2 regions of the Paraburkholderia sp. SECH2 genome follow, and region 2 is predicted to be linked to the other one. Evidence: riboswitches for the same ligand, from Rfam matches in the RefSeq annotation. Region 2 holds a riboswitch; the other holds the start of a gene.
What was found. Region 2 has a riboswitch for cobalamin ahead of M0D66_RS35825 (TonB-dependent receptor). Riboswitches for the same ligand answer to the same signal wherever they lie in the genome.

Region 1: linked by a shared signal. The riboswitch ahead of M0D66_RS20330 (CbtB-domain containing protein) and the one ahead of M0D66_RS35825 (TonB-dependent receptor) in region 2 are both predicted to bind cobalamin.

What each region holds. Positions count from the first base shown of each region.
Region 1 is NZ_JALPRH010000012.1:26,957-31,336, forward strand. Features, by position in the region: gene M0D66_RS20320 (ABC transporter substrate-binding protein) at 1-825, opposite strand, end outside; gene M0D66_RS20325 (CbtA family protein) at 1,205-1,951, opposite strand; gene M0D66_RS20330 (CbtB-domain containing protein) at 1,963-2,184, opposite strand; cobalamin riboswitch at 2,227-2,366, opposite strand; gene M0D66_RS20335 (histidine phosphatase family protein) at 2,421-3,020, shown strand; gene M0D66_RS20340 (hypothetical protein) at 3,058-3,498, opposite strand; gene M0D66_RS20345 (alpha/beta hydrolase) at 3,544-4,380, opposite strand, start outside.
Region 2 is NZ_JALPRH010000040.1:32,587-36,966, reverse strand. Features, by position in the region: gene M0D66_RS35845 (EVE domain-containing protein) at 119-577, opposite strand; RNA gene ssrS (6S RNA) at 669-850, opposite strand; gene M0D66_RS35835 (cell division protein ZapA) at 944-1,255, opposite strand; gene M0D66_RS35830 (ATPase) at 1,252-1,608, opposite strand; cobalamin riboswitch at 1,816-2,073, shown strand; gene M0D66_RS35825 (TonB-dependent receptor) at 2,164-4,068, shown strand; gene M0D66_RS35820 (iron ABC transporter permease) at 4,096-4,380, shown strand, end outside.

The sequences.
Region 1 (4,380 bases), on a different contig from region 2:
GCCGAGTTCGAGGAATTTCGGCGAATACACGGAACTGGCCGCAGCAATCGGCAGGTTGATGCCGCTCGTTCTCGCCTGGCGGGCGATCTGCGCGCCGTCGGAGTAGTACGAGATCAGCACGATGCCATCCGGATTCGCAGCGCTCACGCGCACCAGCGTCGCGCGGAAATCTTTCTCGGCCGACTGATAGCCTTCGGCCGCAACGACTTGCGCGCCGCGTTCATTGGCGGCTTTGACGAAGACGTCCTTGCTGGTGCGTCCCCAGTCGGTGTTCAGATAGAGCACGGCGATGCGCTTGAGGCCGAGCGTTTTCACGGCGAGGTCGGCAAGCAGCGGCTGCGCGTCGGCCTGGCTGACCGATGGGCTCCAGATGTAGTCGCCGCCTTTGGTGAAGTCAGGATGCGAGTTGGTGAAACCGAGTTGCACGAGGCCCGCATGCTGATAAATCGGCGACGCCGCCATCGAAGCGGGACTCGAGAAGTCGCCGAGTTCGATCAGGATGCGCGGGTCGTTGACGAATTTCTGCGCGATCGTGATGGATTGGCGTGGATCGCTCTGGCTGTCTTCGAAGACGTAGTTCAGCGGACGGCCGTTGATGCCGTTGTGGCTGTTGATCTCATCTAATGCAAGATCGAAACCAGCTTTCCATTGCGCGCCGTACTGAGCGTTCTGGCCGGTCAGCGGGCCGCTGACGCCTATCAGGATCGGATCGCCCGAAGGTGGCGCGGCGATGGCCGTTGTTGTCGTTATCGCCGATGCGGCCAGCAGCAGAAGTGCCGTGAGGCGAGTGGCCCACGATGGGCGCAGGCTTGATGGGTTCGACATGGCTCCAGGCTCGGTTTGCTTGAGATTGGAGTGAGTGTCGGATGTGCCCCGGCTTCGGGCAACCAAGCGATTTGCATAACGTTATGCAGCCATGGCACTTGTCCACAGAAAATGTTCATAGGGTTGTTGATAACAACGGGGCATCGTACCTAAGTGCTTGACGCAGATCGGTTTGTTGCTTGCGGTGCGGGGAGACGCAGCGATGATCGCCGACACGGTTGGCGCGGAGCGGCGCATTGCAGAGGGGTGGCTTATCCACAGAAAACGTTCACAAGCCTGTGGATAACATTCCGGCAAACGCGCCAAGTACTTGATGTATTTGGCTTCTCTCGCGCTGCACGTCGGCGTGACCGCGGCTCGCACGGTCACGCCGTTCACATCAAAGGTAAGCAGACTTCGCGGCGCTGCGGCTCGCGGGAGCCAGCAATTTGCTGCGCTCAACGAGCGCGCCGAACAGCAGTCCAACGGTCGTCCACATAATCACCTGCATGCCGATGGCCGCGACGCGGAATTTCCACAACAGCACCGCCGGGAAAGCCGCCGGCACTTCGTTGATCGTCGGCATCGACAGTTGCACGGCCGCAATGATCGCAACGAACACCACGCCCGCCACGATCGAACCATTCCATGCGCCCAACTTCAGTGCCGCGCGGCGTCGAACCTTCAGCGAAAACACCATTGCAGCCAGCGAGATCGCAATCATCAGGAAGAACAAGCCGGTCCGCATCCCGATCGTCTCGGGGTCGCCCACCGAGGGTGGATTCGCCGGGTACTTGATGTTCGGGACAATCACCAGCGTGATAAACGCGCCAAGCGCGAGCCATGCGGACAACGCGCGCGCACTCAGCGTACCGACGCGGCCATACGCATACGCGAACACCAGCGAGAACAGCCCACCGAACGCGGCGCCGTACGTCACCACGCCCGTCAACAGTCCGAGACCCGCCTGGGTGCCGCGGCTCACCAGTTCGGGTTCGGGCGCTTCGCCTTTGGCGGCGTCGGCCTTTTCCTCGAAGGAAATCGCCTGATCGACCTGCGGTTCGCCCACCAATCTCGCGAAGCCGAACGTGAGCAATCCCGCGGCGATGCCTGCAAGCATCCCGCGTACCAACAATTTACCGACCATGTTCGACTCCGTTAGTGGCAGGGAAAGCCGAGCAGATGGCGGCCGTCGTGCACGAATTCGTGCACATACATGCCGGGCACCAGCGACGTGGCGCCCTGCTCCGCACCAACGAAATACAGCGCGAGCAACAGCAGCAAGCCGCCGAACACGACCCAAGGCAGCAGTTCACGCAGCGGAATCGGCGTGGGTTGGGCGACGGGCTGTGTCGTGGAATCGAAAACAGCGTTGGACATAATGGACATCTCCTGGGGGTAACGCGCCCCGATAGTCGATTGAAGAGGGATGGTGCGAAGCTCAGGTCTGGCTTTCGGCTCATGAATGCCGATTACAGTGGCGCGACCGCGCCGGGCTCTCACCGGCTTCCGTGCTTCGCAGTGACGCTATTCTACGCGCTAAACTTTGCCTCCCGGCAATGCAAAGCATGTACGCGGCGTCCCGCTCTAGTCCGGTCTTTATGGAAATCAATTGAATGGACATACGGCTGTTACTGATCAGCCACGCATCGACCGCGGCGATGCGCGCGGGCCGCTTCCCTGCCGACGACCCGCTCGACGCACGCGGCCTCGCCGAAGCCGCCGCCGCACGAGCGCGTCTGTCGATTCCGGATGACGCGGCAGTTTTCGTCAGCCCTGCGGTTTGTGCGCGCGACACGGCGTCGGCCTTGGGGCTCGGTGCCGCGGCGTCGGTCGACGAGCGGCTGGCAGATATGGACTACGGCCTGTGGCACGGCCGCCGCCTTGCCGATCTCGCGGTCGAAGCACCACACGACCTCGCCGCATGGACACACGATCCCGACACGGCCGCGCACGGCGGCGAGTCGTTCAGTCAACTCGTGAAGCGGGTGGGACAGTGGCTCGATGCGCTAAACGGTGCGTTGAGCGAGGACGTCATACAAGGCAACACACAGACCGTGGTCGCCGTCACGCACGCGCCTGTGATCCGGGCCGCGATCGTTCATGCACTCGGCGCGCCGCCGGGCGTGTTTCCGCACATCGAAATCGCGCCGCTCTCGATGGTCGAGTTGCGACGCTCGCGACGCGGCTGGACATGGTGGCCAGCATCACAATAACGGCTACGCTCGGATAGTCCGAAACGCACGTGCCCGCTCACTTGCCCGATACAACCAGCCTCAACTTGCTCGAATCAGCCCGCGTCAACGTGATATCGGTCCGTTTGGCGCGCGTGCCAAGATAAAAATGCTGACGTCCCGGTGAATTCTGATCATGCGTCGCGTCCGGCAGGCACGAGGCGATGTCCGCCGCGACACCCTGCAGCGCGTCCGCGCTCGAACCGGCGTCGTGATGCGGCGTCCACGTGCATTGATAACTCCCGCGGCTCGCCGAACACTGGGCGTCATCGCCGTAGGGTTGCGCGACGCCCTTGCCGTCATCCGGTGTCAGCGAAGCCAGGCCGTCCGGCGCCGCCGCGACGATCCGTTTGAGCGATGCACACGGGCTAGGCGCATCGTCAGCATTCGCGCTGCACGGCAGCAATGCGCCAAGTGATACAGCGGCGATCGCGGCCGCGAGAATTCGGGTCTTGTTCATGTCGGCACAGTCCTTTGAAAGCTGGCCTTATCTCCGTAGCACGGTTCATGCCTTGCCGAACAACGCCGCCAGCCCCTGCGCCGATGCAAAAATCCCCTTCGCGTCGTGCCCGACGCCGTCGATCACAAACGTACGATGCTTCGCAGCCCCTTCCGGATCCCGCGACGCCATATAGCGCGCGTAAGCCAATCCGCGCTCCAACCGATGCTCGCCTTGCGTCTGCGCAGCGCATGAACGGTCAAGTGCCGAATGCTGCGGATCGCAATCCGCGCCGCCGAGCAGCACGGTGACGTCACGACGCGCATAGCGTGATTCGAGCGCATCAGCGGAGCTCGAATCACCGTCGCTCGAAGCATAGGCCGGCAAATCTTCGAGCCCATACTTCCAGCGATTGAACGACGGACATGCCGTCGCATCGAACGCCACGAATTCACCTGATGCTGTCGGCCGCATCGCATCGAAGTACACGTACGACGAAGGATTCGCGACCACATAGCGCAGCGCAATTCCGCGCGCGACGAGCGGCGCCTCACCGCGCGTCACCACGGCATAGCGCTGCACCACCTGGCCACCGCCCGAATGCCCGGCGATCACCACCTCGGTCAGCGACGCAAACTGCTCACGCGACGCCAGCGTCTGCAGAATGGCGTCGAGCACATCGAACGAACTGAGCGGCGCCGGACCTTCGGCGTTGTCGCCGCCCATCCAGCTAGTCCATTCCCAATGCAGCGTGGATGGCGGTAACGCATGCGCGCCAACGTCGGCACTCGCGAGGAACTGCGGCACGATCAGCAGCGTATCGGCCGCATCGCCACCAGCCAGTGCGCACGCGCGCTCCGCCAGATTGAAGTACGTGTCCGCATTTCGCAGGCGTCCGTGAAT
Region 2 (4,380 bases):
AGGCGCTTGTAACCTGAGCTTGGTTCCCTAATTTGACGTTTGCTGAACGTTTGTGTTCATCGGCGCACAGACATGCGCGTGACACAAGCGGCAACGGGTCACATGCGCGTATGCAAGGTCAAACAAGACGTTTGGTGATGAAGCGCCATTCAGCTTCGGTCACCGGTGTGATCGACAGGCGGTTGCCTTTGACGAGCACACGCATGTCCTTCAATTCTTCATGCTCGCGCAGCGCGGCAAGCGGAATCAAGGGGATCTTCTTCTTGAACACCACATCGACGAGTAGCCAGCGCGGCGTTTCCTGCGACGACTTCGGGTCGTAGTAGGAGCTCTTCTTGTCGAATTGAGTGGGGTCCGGATACGCGGTGGACGACACCTCCGCGAGCCCCGCAATGCCCGGCTCCGGGCAACTCGAGTGATAGAACAGCACACCGTCGCCGACCTGCATCATGTCGCGCATGAAGTTGCGCGCCTGATAGTTGCGCACGCCGGTCCACGGCAACGTGTGGTGCGGTGCCTCTGCCAGATGGTCGATGCTTGCTTCGTCCGGTTCGGACTTCATTAGCCAGTAGCGCATGAATCGAGTTGAACGTTAAAGGTTTGACACAGCAAAAAAATCGAGGCCCAAAGAAAAACGGCACCGAACCGAAGTCCGATGCCGTTTGAATAAGGTCCCCGCCTTAGCCGCTAGGCCGGCATCCTGAACCGGGAGTTCAGAATTGGTCGCAGTTAGCAGCACTTCGGGTACATCAGACAGAGTGACGCGCACACCCGTGCTACAAATTTCCACAACCGTGCACATGGCATTGGTTCAAGGAATATATGACCTTGGCGAACCAGGCAGGGAAGTCAAACCGATTGAATTCAAGACGTTTGCATGAATCTTTGTTCATGCATCTCGGTTGAATTCGCAGCCGATCTCAGGACCGGCTACAAGATACTTTTACATGCTGTACTGCTGAATCACAGTACCCAGTTGCTCGTTCATTTGGTGCATTGTACGCCGGATTTCTTCAGCGGGAAATGCTTCTCCGTGCCGCACGCTGCTTTGCAGCTTAAGCAGTTCTGATGCCAGCGACAGCGCGGCCATGACGGCAATGCGATCCGTGCCGCGCACGTTGCTGCCATTGCGGATCTTCGACATCTCGGCGTCGACGCGTGCAACCGCTTCAAGCAGCGCGCCTTCAGTTTCCGGCGAGCAGGCTAGACGATAGGGCACGCCGAGAATCGATACTTCGATCTGCTTGGTGGTCATGCATTTTCTCCATGGCGGGTGACGTCGCTCTCCGCTTCTTCCTCATGCGGCGCGGTCTCGAGCAGATCGAGCTGATTATCAGGCTCGCTGTGCGCGCGGGCCCGCGGCAATTTTTCGAGGATCGCATTGAGGCGCACCTGTGCGTCGTCGATCTTTGCCGACAGCGCGTCGCGTTCCGCCTGCAGCGCATCGCGCTCCTCGCGCATCAGCGCGAGTTCCGTGCGCGTGGCCTCGGCTTCGGCACGCGTTTGGGCGAGCTGATCTTCGAGCGCGAGCCGCGCTTCATTGTGGCGTTGGCTGATCGTGATCAGCTTGCCGATATTCTGTGAAAGTGTTTCGAGTTCGGTGAGCATCTGCTGCGTCCTCTAAAGACATCGCATTTTAGCGCGGAATGTCGCAGGTTCCGACAATTGTCTCGTTTCGAGACGTAACAACATCGCTTTGTGCCGGCTTTTATCGACCATATGATGAAAAACAACTCATGCATCGGACAATAACCTGCACTTAACAGAACAGTTTGCGCACGGATTAACCATTCTTGACGGACCCGAGGGCCGCTCCTAAACTGGCCGCACTTTGGTGCCCGCGCGCGCTTTTCCACAGTGTGCGCAGTTAAACGGGAAGCAGGGCGCGCGCTTCGCCTGAACGCGCCAACCTGCGCTGCCCCCGCAACGGTAAGCGACCGCATTCGTCATGCAGGTCGATCCTGATCGCGTGTTTGATGCTTAACACGCGAGTGTGCCACTGCGCGTCACGCGTGGGAAGGCGGGATCGATGTGTCGCCAGCCCGGATACCGGCCAGAGGGAGAGGCTCGTTCCCGCGCAAACGTAAAACAACGCGGGCGCCTCGTTACGCATCGGCCCGCGGGGAAGCGGGCCGCGCACGCTATCCACAGGAATGTCATCCCATGCTGTCCCCTATCGCTCGCGCGGCGTTGCTCGCCTTTGCGAGCCTGCCGCTCGTCGTGCATGCTCAAGCTACTGCTTCTTCTGCGTCACCGTCCTCGTCGTCATCTTCTTCTGCCGATACGGGGGCGAGCGGTTCGTCAGCCGCGGTGTTGTCGCCCGTTGTCGTGACCGCGGAGCGCGGGCCGCAACCGCTCGCCGATGCGATCCCGCAGACCACGCTGTTCGACCAGCAGGACATCGCCGATACGACCGCGACCGATTTGCCCGGCCTGCTGCAACTCGCGCCCGGCGCGCAAATCTCGCGCACCGGTGGTCCGGGTTCCACGACGAGCCTGTTTCTGCGCGGCGCGTCGTCGACGCAATCGCTTTTGCTGATCGACGGCGTGCGGGTCGACTCCGTGAGTCTGGGCGCGCCGCAACTCGCGCAGATTCCCCTCGACCAGATCGATCACGTCGAAGTGGTGAATGGCAACGTGTCCGCGCTTTACGGCTCCGGCGCAATTGGCGGCGTGGTGCAGGTGTTCACCAAAGACGGCGGCGACCATCCGCCGCGTTTCAATTTTTCGGTGGGCTATGGCAGCTATCACACGCAGACGCAGCAGGCCGGCGTGAACGGCTCGCTGGATAAAGACGGCAACACCACCTTCAGCATTTCGCTCGCGCGTTCGAAAGACGACGGCTTCTCCTCGCTCAATCCGTCGCAGGCGCCCAACGCGAATCCGAACGCGAACGGCTATCTGAACGAAAGCATCTCGGCTTCGCTGCGTCACAAGTTCAGCGACAAGTGGGACGCGGGCGCCACCTATTTCCAGTCGAACGGCAATAACAGCTACGACAACGCGTACGGTGTGCCGACCGATCTGAACAACCTCTACAGCAAAGTGCGCCAGGTGTCGGTGTTCGCGAACGGCAAACTGACCGACTGGTGGACCACGCACTTCATCGTTTCCGAAGGCGACGACCGCAGCGTGGCGAATACCAACGGCATCTACAACGGCCGCTTCGATACCGACAATCGCCAGTACACGTGGCAGAACGATTTTGCGCTCGCCGCGCAGCAGAAACTGCAGGTCGGCTATGAGCATCTGGATCAGAGCCTCGACTCGGATACATTCACTGCGCCCGACCGGCATGTGGATTCGGGCTTTGTCGGCTACACGGGGCGCTTTGGGCGCAATCAGATTCAGGCCAACGTGCGGCGCGATCAGTATTCCGATTTCGGCGGGGCGAACAGTTACTATCTCGGCTACGGTTTCGATATCACCGAGCATTGGAAGGCGACTGCAAGCTATTCGGATTCATTCCGCGCGCCGAGCTTCGACGATTTGTACTATCCGCTCAGCGGCAATCCGTCGATCCAGCCGGAGCGCAGCCATTCGATCGAAGCAGCATTGCAGTACGCGTCGAACGCGCTTGGCGTGATGCGTCTGAGCGCCTTCCAGACGCGTTATTCGAATCTGATCGACTACGAGCAGGTTACGCCCGGCATTTTTTTGGCCGAGAACGTCGGCCGTGCGAAGGTGCAGGGGCTTGAAGGATCGTGGAGCGGCCATATGGGCAAGACCGACGTGCGCGCGTCGCTAACGCTGCAGAATCCTGTCGACCTCGATAGCGATACCGATCTTGTGCGTCGTGCAAGACGCTTCGCGTCGCTGGCGGTAAATCGCAGCATTGCCGGGTGGCGTGTCGGCGGCGAGTGGATTGTCAGCGGCGCGCGTGAAGATAGCAGCGGCACGCTGGGCGGCTACGGCGTGGTGAATCTGTCGGCGCGCTACAACATCACGAAGGCATGGTACGTCGCCGCGCAGATCCAGAACCTGTTGAACAAGGACTATGAAACGGCCTACTCGTATAACTCGCCGCGGCGCGGTGCGTATGTCACGGTTGGTTGGCAGCAGCAATGACGAACGTACTTGCATGAGAACGTGCCGATGAACCGTAGCTCGAGCCCGATGCCCACGACCACGTTGCGCGTGATGAGCGCAAAGCGCGCCGCCGCGATCTGGCTCGTGCTCGCGGCGATCGCGCTGGTTGTGCTGATGGCATCGCTCGCACTGGGCAGTGTGTCGCTCGCGCCGGCGCGCGTGTTGGCGGCGTTGCTGCCGTCGCACGCGTCGCATGTGGCGTCCGGCGATCTTGCCGGCGAGATCGTGCGCACGCTGCGTTTGCCGCGCGCGCTGGCCGGCTTCGCGTGCGGCGCGTTGCTTGCGCTGGCG